DNA from 2 places in the Paenibacillus sp. NPDC058898 genome. Region 2 is predicted to be linked to the other one. Evidence: riboswitches for the same ligand, from Rfam matches in the RefSeq annotation. Region 2 holds a riboswitch; the other holds the start of a gene.
The links. A riboswitch is a leader RNA that binds a small molecule or an ion and turns the genes downstream of it on or off. The one in region 2 is predicted to bind S-adenosylmethionine.
Positions count from the first base shown of each region.

Region 1: it holds a riboswitch for S-adenosylmethionine, as region 2 does, so the genes downstream of both, metA (homoserine O-acetyltransferase MetA) here and ACOZB4_RS25390 (methionine ABC transporter ATP-binding protein) in region 2, are expected to answer to the same signal.

Region 1 is NZ_JBMOSM010000002.1:822,455-830,484, forward strand. Features, by position in the region: gene ACOZB4_RS08025 (putative sporulation protein YtxC) at 121-1,026, opposite strand; gene mqnC (cyclic dehypoxanthinyl futalosine synthase) at 1,225-2,358, opposite strand; gene ACOZB4_RS08035 (aminotransferase class I/II-fold pyridoxal phosphate-dependent enzyme) at 2,524-3,747, opposite strand; gene ACOZB4_RS08040 (PLP-dependent transferase) at 3,744-4,928, opposite strand; gene metA (homoserine O-acetyltransferase MetA) at 4,953-5,870, opposite strand; SAM riboswitch class I at 6,004-6,133, opposite strand; gene corA (magnesium/cobalt transporter CorA) at 6,569-7,504, shown strand; gene ACOZB4_RS08055 (HRDC domain-containing protein) at 7,584-8,030, opposite strand, start outside.
Region 2 is NZ_JBMOSM010000011.1:163,265-171,294, reverse strand. Features, by position in the region: gene ACOZB4_RS25410 (DUF2515 family protein) at 1-863, opposite strand, end outside; gene ACOZB4_RS25405 (thioredoxin family protein) at 1,002-1,346, shown strand; gene ACOZB4_RS25400 (COX15/CtaA family protein) at 1,591-2,565, shown strand; gene ACOZB4_RS25395 (Cthe_2314 family HEPN domain-containing protein) at 3,025-3,744, shown strand; SAM riboswitch class I at 3,866-4,012, shown strand; gene ACOZB4_RS25390 (methionine ABC transporter ATP-binding protein) at 4,120-5,136, shown strand; gene ACOZB4_RS25385 (methionine ABC transporter permease) at 5,136-5,804, shown strand; gene ACOZB4_RS25380 (MetQ/NlpA family ABC transporter substrate-binding protein) at 5,873-6,715, shown strand; gene ACOZB4_RS25375 (SDR family oxidoreductase) at 6,920-7,693, shown strand; gene ACOZB4_RS25370 (NifU family protein) at 7,817-8,030, opposite strand, start outside.

The sequences.
Region 1 (8,030 bases), on a different contig from region 2:
CCGGAGGAAATTGCAGCCGAGGTTCCTCTCTCTGAGCGGTCAAATCCGGATTGATTCATGTCTTTGTCAGAGCTTTTACGTGAATTTATCAGTAATTATAATCCTCACCGCTTCGGTGCGTCAAGTCATCATTCGTCCGCTTCCGAGAAGCGCACTGCATTCCGGACAACTGCAACATACTTCGGCGCGGTTATCAAAGATGTGGGCCAATGTCACAATGACGGGAAGCTCAGGCTGTCTCGTGTGGATAATCATGCGGGCCGGAGATACCGAAATCAGCGTACTGACCACCATATCTTCAATCTCCATATCCTGGTCCAGCCTTTCCATAACGAGTCCTTCATCTCGAGGACGTTCAATCGGGCGAAGATTGCCATCCAGCAGCAGAAAATCTTCCTCCCCCTTATGAATGACGTGTACCAGCGGCATTTTGGGCTCCTGAAAATAAACAAAATATTTCAGCAGGCTGACGAACTCCTCGTACTGCTGATCAAGCATAAATTCATCCACTGCATACTCCGCCATCTCGCGGAGCTCCTGTTCGTAGGACTGAAGCCGGAAGGTCATAAATCCATCCAGGTTAAGCTCAGGTGCCTCGTTCAGGCACTGATATATGCCTTCAGACAGCTTGCGTCTGCGGCTCTGCCAGAAGTCCCCGGACGGGCCTTCCTCTTTTTGCAGGAGCATCAAAAACCACTGCAGAATCCGCCCTGCTTCTTCCTCATCATCAAACTCGAATTCCGAGAACATTAACCGTGCAGCAATCTCCTGCTCCTTCGCTTCCAAAATATAAGCAGTGACTGCTTCGGCAGTGAGCCGGCGCAGCGTGTCGGCCGATGCGGTCCATGAGGACAGCGGAAGCTTGCCGGAGCACGTCCAAATCACGCGGTCATCCGAAGCGCTGAACGTGAATTTCAGCTGCTTGCATTGTTTATGTAGCTCTTTCTGCTTGTGTGACAATATACGGTGAAACGCCTTTTTCTCGTCTTCCGTCCGTGTACCGACAGAAATGCTGAACAGTTCCATGGAATCACTCCTTTCGAGTTCCCTTTTCAGTATATGGGGACCCGCTCGGGGATATACGGAACTCCTGCTTGGAAAAACAAGCAAGTCCGAAAGAATATTTAATAAATGGCGCGCTGCTCGGAAGGTTATACTTTCAGATAATAAAAAAAGCGGACCGAGTTGCTCGGCCCGCCTTGCGGATCTTCATGAAGTATAGGATTAGTTCTGCATGACGAAGTCACGCTCAACGGTGCTGTTATCTTCGAACACGCGCAGAATATCATACCGTGTGTTGCGTTGAGCCGGAATGTTGCCGGTCTCGCGGATCAATTGAATAATCGATTCAATATTGACCTTATACACGGCTCCTGCGGAAGAAACCACGTTCTCCTCCATCATCGTGCTGCCAAAGTCATTACAGCCGTAGCTGAGTGACAGCTTGCCGATCTCAGGTCCCATCGTTACCCAGGACGACTGCAAATTTGGAACGTTATCGATTGCCAAGCGACCGATGGCTACCGTCTTCAAGTACGCCTCCGGCGTTTCACGCTCACGCTTAAGGTTCGTGTTGTCCGGCTGGAACGTAAATGGAATGAAGGCCAGGAAGCCTTTGGAATCATAACCGTTCTGAATGCATTCATCCTGCGCATCACGCACGCGAAGCATATGTAGCGCACGCTCTTCCATCGTTTCGCCCAGGCCGATCACCATGGTAGCCGTCGTGTTCATGCCGACTTTATGGGCCGTTTGCATGACATCCATCCACTGGCGCCATGTGCCTTTCAGACGGCTGACTTTTTTGCGGATCCGATCATCCAAAATCTCTGCACCGCCACCAGGCAATGAGTCCAGACCCGCGCTGTGAAGCTCGCGCATCACCTCTTCGAGCGTAAGCCCGGAGATCTCCACCATCTTCATAATTTCCGCCGGGGAGAAGGAATGCATCGTAATGTTAGGAAACCGCTTCTTAATATTGCGAAGCAGATCCGTATAATAATTGAAAGGCAAATCCGGATTGACTCCGCCCTGCATCAGAATTTCAGTACCGTTCACATCCTCGGTTTCCTGAATCTTCTGGAAGATCGTCTCATCGGGCAGAACGTAGCCCTCAGAAGAGCCCGGTCGGCGATAAAAAGCACAGAAACGGCAGAATACATCACATATGTTCGTGTAATTGATATTCCGGCCGATAACAAATGTCGTGATAGGATCCGGATGCAGACGCTTTGTCATCACATCCGCCGCATGACCAATTTTCTCAATCTCATCACTTTCAAAAAGCGTCACGGTATCTTCGAGGTTTAAACGCTCACCGCGTAAAGCTTTATCCAATATACGGTTTACCGCACTCATTCTTGCAGCCTCCCTACTTAGAGCAAAATAACAAACACCAGTAAAACTTTTTCTATCTCATCCTACCACAATCCGGCATTAAAAACGACATCCCGTCCGTGACAGGATGCCGAATTCTATGATTTAGCAAATCTTCAAATGACGTCCCTAACTTCATGTTAATCTTTAGTAACCTGCAGCAAAAGCCCGATCCAGATCAGCAATCAGATCGTCCACATCCTCGAGTCCGACCGAGAAACGGAGCAAACCATCCGTAATTCCGCGTTCATGCCGAACCTTCTCGCCCATAGCTGCATGGGACATCATCGTCGGGTAAGACAAGATGCTCTCCACAGCTCCCAGGCTGACCGCTACCAGCGGCAGCTTCACATGGTTCAGCACCTGCTTGGCACGCTCGCCTGAGCCGACGTCAAAGGAGATGACCGCGCCATAACCGCTTGATTGCTTCTCATGGACCTCACGTCCCGGATGATTCAAGAGACCAGGGTAGTACACTTGCTCAATATCGCTTCTTCCTTGCAGCCAGGCTGCCAGCTTGGCTGCACTTTGCTCGGAGTGGGCCATACGTGTGCTGAGCGTCTTCATGCCGCGCATAAGGAGCCAGGAATCCTGGACCCCAAGCACCGTGCCCAAACCATTTTGCAGCTGTTTCAATTGGTCTCCAAGCTCCTGGGTTCTGGCTACCGCGAGACCTGCCAGCACATCGCTGTGTCCGCCAAGGAATTTGGTCGCGCTGTGAATAACGATATCCACGCCGAATTCAATCGGGCGCTGGTAAAACGGCGTCATGAACGTATTATCCAGCAGGGTAAGCAGTCCATGCTCCTTCGCCCAATCCGTCACGGCACCAATGTCGGTAATTTTCAGAGTCGGGTTCGAAGGGGTCTCCATATAGACAGCTTTCGTATTCGGTTTGAGGGCAGCCTTCACCTGATCCAGATCGGTCATATCTACGAAGGTGCTCTCGATGCCCATACGACTTAAAATGCTGGTTAGCAGGCGGTAGGTTCCGCCGTACACATCCTCCGTCACGATCATATGATCGCCCGCGGAGAGCAGCATGAACGAGCTGGAGATCGCCGCCATACCGGAAGCATAAGCGAAACCGCGTACGCCTCCCTCCAAGAGGGCGATATATTCTTCCAGCGCCTGCCTCGTCGGATTGCCGGAACGACTGTAATCGTGCAGCGGCGGGTTAAAGATGTCCTCATGATGAAATGTCGAGGCTTGATAGATCGGAACGCTGGAAGCGCCGGTTGCCCGGTCGATTTCCCCGCCGAAATGCAATAGTTTCGTCTCGAAACGGAGTTCATCTTCTTCATGTCCCCGTTTTGCTGATAACTGCTTGGTTTGCGTTTCCAAGCCTGATGGACCTTTATCGATGCTCATTCTCCCGTGCTCCCTTCCACTTCGGCTATGGCTGCGCTCAGTGCAGCATCCAAATCCGCGATCAGATCATCCGCATGCTCGATGCCGACCGAGAACCGGAGCAAGCGGTCATCCACACCGATCGCTTCCCGAATCTCAAGCGGGATGTCCGCATGGGTCTGTACGGCAGGGTAGGTCATCAGAGATTCGACGCCCCCCAGGCTTTCTGCGAACGCAATCAGTTTAATGTGCCGCAGCACGGGCTCCACATAGCGGGCGTCTTTCACCTTGAAGGAGAAGATGCCGGTGTTGCCGCTGGATTGGCGATTCTGGATGTCATGTCCCGGATGATCCGGCAGGGCAGGATAATACACCTCGCCAATCGCTGGGTGAGTTGTCAAAAATGTTGCCACTGCGGTTGCATTCGCTTCGTGCCGATCCATGCGCAGGGCAAGCGTCTTCATTCCTCTCATCAGCTGATAGGAATCGGTCGGGCTTAACACCGCGCCGATGGAATTATGAAGGAAAGCCATCTCTTCCGATAGTTCCTTGCCCTTCGTTACGATGATACCCGCCAGCACATCGTTATGTCCTCCCAAATACTTGGTGGCGCTATGTATGACAATATCCGCCCCAAGCTCGATAGGTCTTTGGAAATACGGAGTCAAAAGCGTATTATCCACGATGCTGATCAGTTGATGGCGCCTTGCCCACGTACAGACGGCTTCGATATCCGTAATCATCATAAGCGGATTGGTCGGCGTTTCGATAAATACAGCCTTCGTGTTGGGCCTTCTTGCCCCTTCCAGCGCATCCAGGTCATTCGTATCCACGTACGTAGCCGTTACGCCGAACTTAGACATAATCCGCTCCAGCAGCCTGTACGTCCCTCCATACAGATCCAGCGATACAATCAGATGATCCCCTTGACCGAACAAAGCAAAAATCGTCTGAAGGGCAGCCATGCCCGAGCTGCAGGCAAAGCCGGCATCACCGGATTCCAGCTCGGCGCAGGCGTCCTCCAGTACCGAACGGGTGGGATTTTTCGTACGGGTGTAATCAAACCCTGTGCTCTGGCCTAATTTGGGATGGCGGTATGCCGTAGCCTGATAAATCGGAAAATTCACGGCTCCGGTTACCGGTTCTTGCACCGACCCGATCTGTGCCAGCCGGCTCTCTATATTCAAAGGTTTCTTCTCCATCACAAACTCTCCTCCCGTATACTTCTATATTTGCGGACCAATATCGTATGGCGTTTCCTGATATACATAGTAATTGAGCCAATTAGTAAATAATAAGTTTGCATGCGCTCGCCATATGGACGGAGGCGTCCTTGTTGGATCATCATTCGGGTAATAGTTGCGCGGCAGCGCGATATCCATTCCTTTGGCAGCGTCCCGGTCATACTCCCATTTCAGAGAGTCCGCATCATACTCGGAATGTCCTGTAGCAAATATCTGCTTGCCATCCCGGCTTGAAACTAAATAAATTCCTGCTTCCTCGGACTCGGACAGGATGACCAGATCGTCGATGCCTGTAATGTCTTCGCGCCGAACCTCCGTATGACGGGAGTGCGGAACAAAGAACATTTCGTCAAAGCCGCGGAGCAGCTTGGTACACGCTTCATTGATCGTATGTGGAAATACGCCAAAGCATTTTTCTTCGAGGCTGTATTTCGGCACGCCGTAATGATAATAAAGCCCGGCTTGCGAGGCCCAGCAAATATGGAGCGTGGAGGTCACATGCGTCTTGGTCCATTCAAAAATTTCAGTAAGCTCATTCCAGTAATTCACTTCTTCAAATTCCAACTGCTCGACTGGAGCTCCTGTAATGATCATGCCGTCAAAACGACGGTTCTTCACTTCTTCAAAGGTTTTGTAAAATGATTTCAGATGCTCAGCCGACGTATTCTTCGAAACGTGGGAACTCGGATGAAGAAGGACAACATCCACCTGGAGCGGGGAGTTACCGATCAATCGCAATAATTGGGTCTCCGTCGTTTCCTTGGTTGGCATCAAGTTCAGAATAGCAATCCGCAATGGACGGATATCCTGATGAAATGCGTGACTCTCATCCATGACAAAAATGTTTTCTCCAGCCAGAACTTCCTTTGCCGGCAAGGCATCCGGAATTTTAATCGGCATCGTGGCTCACTCCTTCGAAATATGAAATGATACATCCATAAAAAGCTGTGAGAAAGAGCGTTAGACTGTATAAACGCAAGAAAACCTTTCTCAAAGTAGAGAAAGGTCATCATATACGTATCACAATGCGCCTCTCTCATCTGTCAGACTATACAACGGCTTCTAAGAAGCGTCGTATCTCCTGCAAGAATTAGCACCGTGCGATGTTGTCGCCGGTTGCCGGGTTTCATAGGGCTAGTCCCTCCACCTGCTCTTGATAAGATTTCGCTTTATTCAGTTGTCTTAAATTGTTCGTAATTGATACTTACTTTAAATCATTCCCAATTTTTCGTCAAGAACCTTTTCATAACGTTTGTCACACTTCACCGAAGGTTTCCATACCCTGTACCATGGTCCTTGGCTGCGCCGGATTTCAACTTGAAAGGTCCTACACCCGGCGTTATACTAGACAAGTGCTGTTGAAAACCGAGTATGAAAGAGGTGACATGGAAGATGGACGGTGACCCGAGCCAGAAACTAGATCAAGACGCACAACCGCATAGGATTAAGATCAGTCTACCGGCAGAGGGCGGCGTTATTTTTCATGCGCTTTTATCGTATTCTAACCTTCCTTGACATGCCCCTACACCGGTGGGCTGATATCCTGTGCCTTTACTGCTTAACCAAGCAGCTTGTATTTGACAAAGGAGTGATATCAGATGAAAATCCGGTTGGTCGATTCGGGCGTATTTACCCCTGTTGATGACATCGAAATGACGCTGACACCTCCGGCCAGCGGCTTCTACTGGCTGGATGCGGACGAGGATGATTTAGCCGAACTGCAACCTCTCTTCTCCCTGCATGATCTTGCGGTTGAGGATTGCCTCAGCGAAGAAGAGCAGCGTCCAAAAATTGAAATATATGAGAACCACTATTTTATCGTTGTTAACAGCATCCGGTTTGACGACGAAGAAATTTTCCTTCGGGCATTGAACGTTTTCTTGGGCAGGCATTTTATTATTACGATGACCAAGCAAAAAATCCACGAGCTTCGCAGCGTTAAACCGCTTCTCTGGGAGGATGAAGTGAGCACGCCTGACCGCTTCCTCTATCTCTTGATCGACCTCGTCACGGACAACTATTTCTCCGTTGGGGACCGAATTGAAGCGCGGATTGAAAAGCTGGAGGAAGACATCCTCATGCATACCAAAAAATCACACTTAAGCGAAATTATTGGTCTGCGCAGTGAAATCCTATGGCTTAAGAAGGTACTTGGACCGCAGAAGGAAGTTATCAATACGCTGAACAAAAAAGACCTACGGCTGATCGATGACCAGCTGCAAAAATATTTCAGCGACATCTATGAAAATGCCGTGAAAATTTCCGAAACATTCGAGACTTATCGAGATCTCATGGGGAACCTTCGAGAGGCTTACCAATCCAGTATCGCCAATCGGGCCAATGAAATTATGCGTGTGTTTACAGCTATTACAACCATCTTCATTCCGCTAACGCTCATTACCGGCATCTACGGCATGAACTTTACAAATATGCCTGAACTCGACTGGAAATATTCCTACTATGTGGTTCTCGGCATCATGGTTTTTGCCGGTGCTCTTATGTTTTACCTGTTCCGTAAAAAAGACTGGATATGAAACACCACAGAACCACAGACAGAATCAGGACGGATCTCCTTGCCACAAGGGAATCCGTCCTGATTTCGTTTGTGCGGATTTAACCTGCGTTCGCTTTGCCAGACTCCTCCCGCCGGAAGCGAATCCGTATCAGGCGCAGCCGCTCATACAGCTTCTCCGTTCCGCCAATCTCTTCTGCCTCTCCATTCCGGGCTTGTCCTTCTCCATATACCCGTTGTAATACGGGTTTAAGAAACGTATCGCCCAGCTCTTCAAACGCCTTCCATACCGTTGCCTGCTCTGAAGCCGTCATCGTATTCAATTCAACCTCAAGCAGTTGCTCCGTATCATAACCTTCCTTCTCGAGCCCCTCCAATTCCTCAACCAAATCCCGACGAGATAACGAGGTGCGTTCTTCCAGCTGGGCCAGTGAAGCTCCCTCAGCTATCCCAATCAGCATCGTACGGCGGAATCGGAAGCGGTCGAGCTCTTGCTTGTATCGCTGCTCCTTCTGTTTATACAGCCAGGACAAGAACACCTCTTCCTG
Region 2 (8,030 bases):
AGCGGAAACACGATTTGATTCAACCGGGTCAGCTCATGCATCCGAAAGAAGGGATCCTGTAGAATATGCTGTAGGTAAAAAGGGTGTCTCGCCACACGCCCCTCAATATAGTTCTGCTCATTAATGATCAGGGCTACCGTAAGCAGCGAACTGCTCTGATCCTGCCAGAACTGCTCCCAGAACGGTGTCATGAACGATGAAACATGAAAGTGGGGGAGCAGATGAAATAGGGGCTTACCTTTTTTTCTACTGTGTATATAGAGCAGCAGCTGGGGATAGGCGTCCTGGAAGATCAGTGCATTGCAGCGCTCCAGGAAGCGATACAGGTTGTTCTTAAATGTCGGATTCATAAGATCCGACATCAATCCACCCTTCAGATCACTCATATTCCACCCGGCATTACGCGATACCATGTGGGCCAGAAAGGCCCAATGCAGCTCAGGTTGTGATACATAGCAGTCCCAATAGGCTTGCGTACGGGTCACGTTGCTTCGGTTGGCTGCAGCTGTGGCCTCTTGAATATGATGAATCAACTCCTGCTTTTCTGGAGATAGCTGAACATCTGCACCGGCCTCATGAATCCGAATATCGTTATACCCTTGCATGGAAGGGAGCGGAAACGGGTAAACACTCTGCTGCAGATAGGGATGGGAGGAGAGGATATCCTTGAGCTGCCTGCGAATTGTTCTAACGGCTGTGTAGTCCCAACGCAATTCGTTGCTGCTTGTCCGGAGCTTTAAGGAGAATCGCCACGATGCGATCATCCCCGACCATGATTCGGTCAGGGCTTGCGGAATAGCTGCCGTCCATGACCATACATCCTTGCCCCGGTTTTTATTATCATTGACTCCGTTCGAGTGCATTCGGGGGTCACCTGCACTTTCTGAGGGTTAATCCCAGCCTGTGAGCATCATAATGTCAGTATGCTCTAAAATTTGACTTCCACTCAACATTTTGATTCACTAAGGGTGAAGGAACTCGACGTAAAGGGGAGATAATCAATGGAAAAAATCACTTCAGAAGCAGAATTTCAGGTTGCAATCCAGTCTCCGCGACTGACTGTTGCCGTATTTAAAGCAGACTGGTGCGGCGATTGCAAGTTTATCGATCCATTCATGCCGGAGGTTGAGACGAAGTTCTCAAACCAATTGACTCTGGTTGAGGTTGACGTCGATGCTGTCGGTGACGTGAGTCAGCAGCAAAATATTATGGGTATCCCCAGCTTTGTTGCATACTCCGATGGACGCGAGTTGGTTCGCTACGTTAACAAACTCCGCAAATCGCGCCAGGAGATTGAAGAATTCCTGCAGCGTGCCGTTGACGTATACAGTACGATTCATAAGTAAGAGTGACTATAGCACCGCCGCCTTGATCTATAACTGGCGGCGGTGTTGTTTTATATATCAGATAGAGGTAGGGTGAAGAAGTCAAGTACCTGTATCATGAAGGTTTTGCTCATTTTTGAACATTTTGTCACAATCGCTCAAGTGACCGTAGCGGTAGAATCAGGTATAATGAAATGTGGACTGTGTACGATGCGATCCCGTAAAGGTTTAAATAGTGAATGAATATGAGCAGCAGGTGAGATAAGTGAATGATAAACAATTAAAATGGCTGAGTTACATAACATGCTTAATTATGTTCTTCGCGACGTTCGGAGGCATGGTTGTGACAAAGACGGGCTCGGGACTCGGTTGCGGCCAGGAGTGGCCGCTGTGCAACGGTAAATTTGTTCCCGCTTACACGGTATCCTCCATGATTGAGTATTCCCACCGGGCTGTCAGCGGGATGGCGGGGTTGGCCGCGCTGGCTTCGCTGATTGCGTTCTGGAAGTACAAGCGGGATCGCCGGGATTTGATGGCTTATGTTATCGGGACCTCGGTATTCGTTGTAGTGCAGGCGATCATGGGTGCGCTTGCGGTTGTTAAACCTCAATCGGCTGCGATTATGGCGCTGCATTTTGGCTTCTCGCTGATTGCTTTTGCTAGCTCCGTCATGCTGGCTCTGGGGATGCGGCGGGTAGAACAGGTGAAGGGGCCCGTAGACTTGGAACGTCTGCCTCGGGTAAGCAAGGGTTTCCGTAATTTAGTCTGGGGCACAACCCTGTATAGCTATATCGTCGTTTATATTGGTGCATTCGTCAGCCACACCGATTCTAGAGAAGGTTGCTCGGGCTGGCCGCTGTGTAACGGAGAAGTGATCCCGGAGCTGAGCGGTGGAGTCGGCATCGCTTTTATGCACCGGGTGGCAGCGCTTCTGCTGCTGGTCGTGGTTGCGGTGATGGGGCATTTTGCATATTGGCGCAACCGCGACAACCGGGAGATACAGATGCTGGGCATCTCGGCAACCGTGCTCTGCTTGCTGCAAGTGTTTAGCGGTGCCCTCATTATGGCGACGATGCATAACGAGGAAGTTTACGTATTCTCCGCGCTGGGACATACCTTGCTGATCTCGGCCTTATTCGGCGTACTCTGTTACTTAAGTGTCAGGGTATGGCAGCTCGGCAAGCCGGTTAAAGCCGAAATGCGGCCGGGTCATAGCATGTCTCGTGAAAAGATTGTATAAAAAAGAAGCGAAAATCATTAAACGAAAAGATCGAATTTAAGGCAACATCGTTTATGCAAAGTCCCCGAACCAGCGTTCGAGGGCTTTGTTGTATAGTGAGGAGGGAAGTGGATGATAGCCAAACCTTCCGCTCGACCTGTCCGATATAAGGAGACGCTGGAAGCAGTATTGAAAAGGTTTGATCCCGCAACGGATTAGTTTATATTTATTAAGATTGACGAAGGCGATATCCTGGGGCATATCTGAAAGTCGCCCCATTCTGTGGGTTGTCTGGCCGTTTCGGGGGCATCCTATAAGAACAATCCTCTGGTCATGAATGCACGAATGAAATCGGGATACCCGGGATGAGTTATTCCCGCGTGAGGATATCGTGAAGACGGTTAAACGCGGTGGAATCACTATTTCGATAAATAGCGGTCAAGAATGAAGATTAATTTGATGACTCGAGGGGGTAACGCCATGCTTCGTGTGTTACTTGGGGAACATCCCCGGCACAATAACGGACTGCTTGAGGAAGCCATCGAATCGATGGTCAAGACAACCCGGCTGCTGCAGAAGGAAATGGAGAAAAATCAGGATCCGACGCATGACTTTCGCAAGCTTGAGATTTGGACCCGGGGGTTGATCGTTTCCCTGGATGAGCTGGAACAGAGCTGGAATGCGGCAAGGCATTTCAGTCAATCGGTCAAATCGGGTTACATCGATGACATGTCGATTCAGGAGCAAGGGGAATATCAACGATATGTGTATTTTTACAAAAACGGCTTCATACGGGTATTCTCGATCCTTGACAAGCTGGGGACGGTGCTCAACGATTTGTACGATCTTCATACCTCCAAGGTGAAGGCGCATTTCTCTTATTTTACGGTCCTGCGGCAGTTTAAATTCCTGAAAGCCCACGGAGAGCTGGCCAAAGAGCTGGAAGCGATCAAGGAGCGTTACAAAACACCGCTGAACACACTTCGGAAACGGCGCAACGCCGAAATCCATTACATGAATTCCGAGATGCAGGATGATTTATGGCAGCGTCATCAAGGGCTGTCGGACAAGATCGAGCTGGAGGATATCGATCAGCACCTGGACGATCTTAAACAAGGTATCGATATGGTATGCCGGACCCTGGCGGCCTCTTATCAGTATACGAACGAGCTTTGGGCGAAAAATGGAGTGAGGGCTTAGGCACAAAATCGCCATGAAATTCCTTTTGACAAAAACCTGAAAAGAATCTATACTAACTATTGCATTCATTAAATGTTATTAAATCAGATCAAATTAATCGGAAAAATTTCATATCGATGTTTTCTTATCGAGAGAGGCGGAGGGACAGGCCCGATGAAGCCCGGCAACCGACTCCAGCGTGTAATTGCTTAACGCAGTGACGCTTGGAGTGACATGGTGCTAATTCCTTCAAAGCTATAGGATATCCCTTGGCTTTGACAGATGAGAAAAGGCGTTGACTTTTACGTAAAGAGGGCCCTTTTTGATTCTACAAAAAGAGGCTCTTTTCTTTTGGGTAAATAGATATGAAGCTACGGAAAAAGGAGGGTTATCGGATTGATTGAGCTCAAGCAATTGACGAAGCAGTACGGAAAAGCCGGAACCTTAACCACTGCGTTGTCCGAATTGGATTTGTCGATTGAAAAAGGAGAAATCTTCGGAGTCATCGGACACTCCGGTGCAGGTAAAAGTACATTGATCCGTTGTATCAATTTGTTGGAGCGTCCCACCTCGGGCGAGGTGTGGGTGAACGGTAAGAACTTAACGTCGCTTGGCAAGAAGCAGCTTCAGACGGAACGCCGCAAAATCGGCATGATTTTTCAGCACTTTAACTTGTTATCTTCCGCGACGGTGTACGATAACATTGCGTTTCCGCTGCGTCTGATCAAGACACCAAAGGCTGAAATGGAACGCAAGGTATCCGAACTGTTGGCTTTGGTCGGCTTGGAGGCGCATCGGGATAAATACCCGTCCCAGCTATCAGGCGGGCAGAAGCAGCGGGTCGGCATAGCCAGAGCGCTCGCAAGCGATCCCGAAGTGCTGCTGTGCGACGAGGCCACTTCGGCGCTTGACCCGCAGACGACCGATTCGATCCTGCGCCTGCTGCTGGACATTAATAAAAAGTTTCATCTGACGATCGTGCTGATTACCCATGAGATGCATGTGATTCAGAGCATATGCGACCGGGTCGCCGTCATTCATCAGGGCGGCATTGTGGAGCAAGGGCCGGTAACGGAAGTGTTCCTGAAGCCGAAGCATGAAGTGACCCAGGAATTTATCCGCCAGGAGATGGACAGCGGCGAAGCGCTGCGGCTGGCCATTCAGGGCCAGGCGAACGGACCTTCGAGGGCGGTGCAGATTACTTTCCTTGGATCGAAAACGTACGAATCGATTCTGTCCCATACCGTTCATGAGACGGGCGTGAATTTTGCAATTCTGCAGGGCACGATCTCCACGATCAAAGAAACGCCGTATGGCCAGCTCATCGTCCGTTTCGAAGGGGAAGAGCGTGCCATAGAAGATACGATCCGGAAGCTGCTGGAACAAGGATTAGACGTGGAGGTGATTCATTAATGTTCGGGCTTGATTTTACCCAGATCGACTGGAAAGAGATATGGACGGCAACATTGGATACCCTTCGGATGCTGGGGGCTTCGGCATTGTTCAGTTTCATCATCGGGCTGCCGGTTGGCGTGCTGCTCTACATGGCTGCAAGATCTACATCCGGTTTGGTGCGCTTCGGTTACACGATCCTGTCGTTCATTGTGAACATCCTGCGTTCGGTTCCGTTCATTATTCTGATCGTTGCGATGATCCCGATTACGAAGTCGCTCGTAGGTGTTTCGTACGGCGTGCTGGGAACCATTCCGCCGCTCGTGATCGGCGCTGCGCCATTCTTCGCTAGGCTCGTAGAAACGGCTTTGAATGAAGTGGATAAAGGCGTGATTGAGGCGGCTCATGCCATGGGCTCCTCGACAAGCCAAATCGTATGGAGGGTTCTCCTCCCGGAGGCACGTCCGGGCCTGCTGGCGGGGATGACCATCACGATTGTAACCCTGGTATCTTATACCGCGATGTCCGGTCAAGTCGGCGGCGGCGGTTTAGGAGATTTGGCCATCAAGTATGGGTATTACCGTTATGAGACCGAGATCATGATTCTGGCCGTCGTATTAATGATAGTGCTGGTACAGTTGCTGCAAATGGCAGGAGATCGTCTGGTCCGACATTTTACAAGAAAATAACGGGTTGACTGAGGCATCAAGGAAGACAATATAAAAAATAATATATTTTCGGAGGGAGCGTTTTTAGAATGAAAAAATGGACATTGGCATTGATCAGCTTGACATTGGTTACGGTGCTGGCTGCGTGCGGCAGCAAGCCTGCGGATAAAGCAGCTGAGCCAGGGGGAACAACAGGAGGCGGCGCTCAAGAGGCCGTAACCTTGAAAGTAGGCGCTTCGCCTTCACCACACGCCAAAATTTTGGAGCATGTTAAACCAGCGCTTGAAAAAGAGGGCGTGAACCTGGAAATCGTGGAATTCACGGATTATGTTCTGCCAAATACGCAAGTGGACTCCAAAGAAATCGACGCGAATTTCTTCCAGCACAAGCCTTACCTGGATAACGAAATCAAAGAGCGTAAATTGAATCTTGAATCCGTGATCGCGGTGCATGTGGAGCCGCTGGGTGCTTACTCCAAAACCATTAAATCTGCGGATGAGCTGAAGGATGGAGCGGTTGTGGCGATCCCGAATGATCCTTCGAATGCAGGCCGTGCATTGACCCTGCTGTCCAAGAACGGAGTCATTAAGCTGAATGATGAAACCAAGCTGGAAGCTACTGCCAAGGATATCGTGGAAAATCCGAAGAACCTGGAGTTCAAGGAAGTTGAAGCCGCCATGCTGCCGCGTATGCTGGATGAGCTGGATCTGGCTGTCATCAACACGAACTACGCGCTTGAAGCGGGACTGGACCCAACAAAGGATGCACTCTTTATCGAAGACAAAGAGAACCCTTATGCCAACCTGCTGGTAGCTCGCCCGGACAACAAGGACTCCGACGCCATTCAAAAATTGGCCAAAGCGCTGACTTCCGAGGACGTGAAGACCTTTATCGAAGAAGAGTACAAAGGTGCTGTCATTCCGGCATTCTAATTCGAGCACCAAAGGCTCGATGATGCTGTAGATTAGTTCATCGTATCCGTGAAGAGAGGGCATTATCCAAAGAGACCTATCGGTCTTTATGGATAAGCCCTTTCTTTTTTTTTTGTGGCGGCCATCTATGCCGGGTTGCAAGTTGTTAGGCTTTATCAAATCTTTTATACTGAAGGAAGGATATCCATCTGAGGAGGGAAAGCCTTGAAGGGAAAAGTGGCGCTGATTACAGGCAGTGCGACAGGTTTGGGGAAAATGACGGCGCTGTCGTTAGCTCGGCAGGGATGTCATTTGGCTATAAATTATGTAAACAGCAAGGATGAAGCGGAGGCGCTCTCCCGTGAAATCGAGGGGTTTGGCGTGAAGTCTATTGCGATTAAAGCCGATATCGCCAGCGAGCGTGAGCTGTATTCATTGGTGGATCAGACGGAGGAGCAGCTGGGAAGCGTCGATATCCTGGTGAACAACGCAGGCCCTTTCATTCGGGAGCGTCGTCTGTTCTCAGAGTACAGCCGGGACGAAATCGTCCATATGGTGAATGGCAATTTAACCGGCGTCATGCTGCTGGACCACCGCGTTCTGCCTGCCATGCGGGAGAAGAAGTGGGGACGCATCATCCACTTCGGATTCGGACATGCGGGAGAAGCCCGCGCGTGGCCTCAGCGTTCAGCCTACGCGGCTGCTAAAGTGGGCCTGGTCTCCTTTACGAAGACGCTTGCGGTGGAAGAAGCACCGTATGGAATCACCGTGAATATGATCTGTCCTGGGGACATCCGCGGAGCCAATAAAGAGAAGACCATCGATGAAGTTTCGGGCATTCAAGATGGGCTGACCCCGCGCGGACGATCGGGAAGCGGGGAGGACATCGCCCGGGTGATCGAATATTTATGCCTGGATAATTCGGATTTCATTACTGGCAATATCATGGATATATCCGGTGGGCTGGACCCGATCCGCCCGTTGATTAAGCCGGAATAACAAACATATAAATGCGATTAAAGAATGGCTTACGCTTCGCTGAAAACTTATTCATTCTTTTATCTCAAAAAAAGAGTCTTGGTTCCACGAGGGAAACCAAGACTCTTTATAGTTAAAGAAGATTTAGAATACTTGAACTACTTCTTGAATGCCTTCTACTTCTTCAACCAGGGCGCGTTCAATCCCTGCCTTCAGAGTAATGGTGGAGCTAGGGCAGCTACCGCATGCACCCATCAATTTCAGCTTAACGATGCCGTCTTCAACGTCAACCAGTTCCACGTCACCGCCGTCGCGCTGCAGGAACGGACGAAGTTTATCAAGCACCTCAGCCACTTCA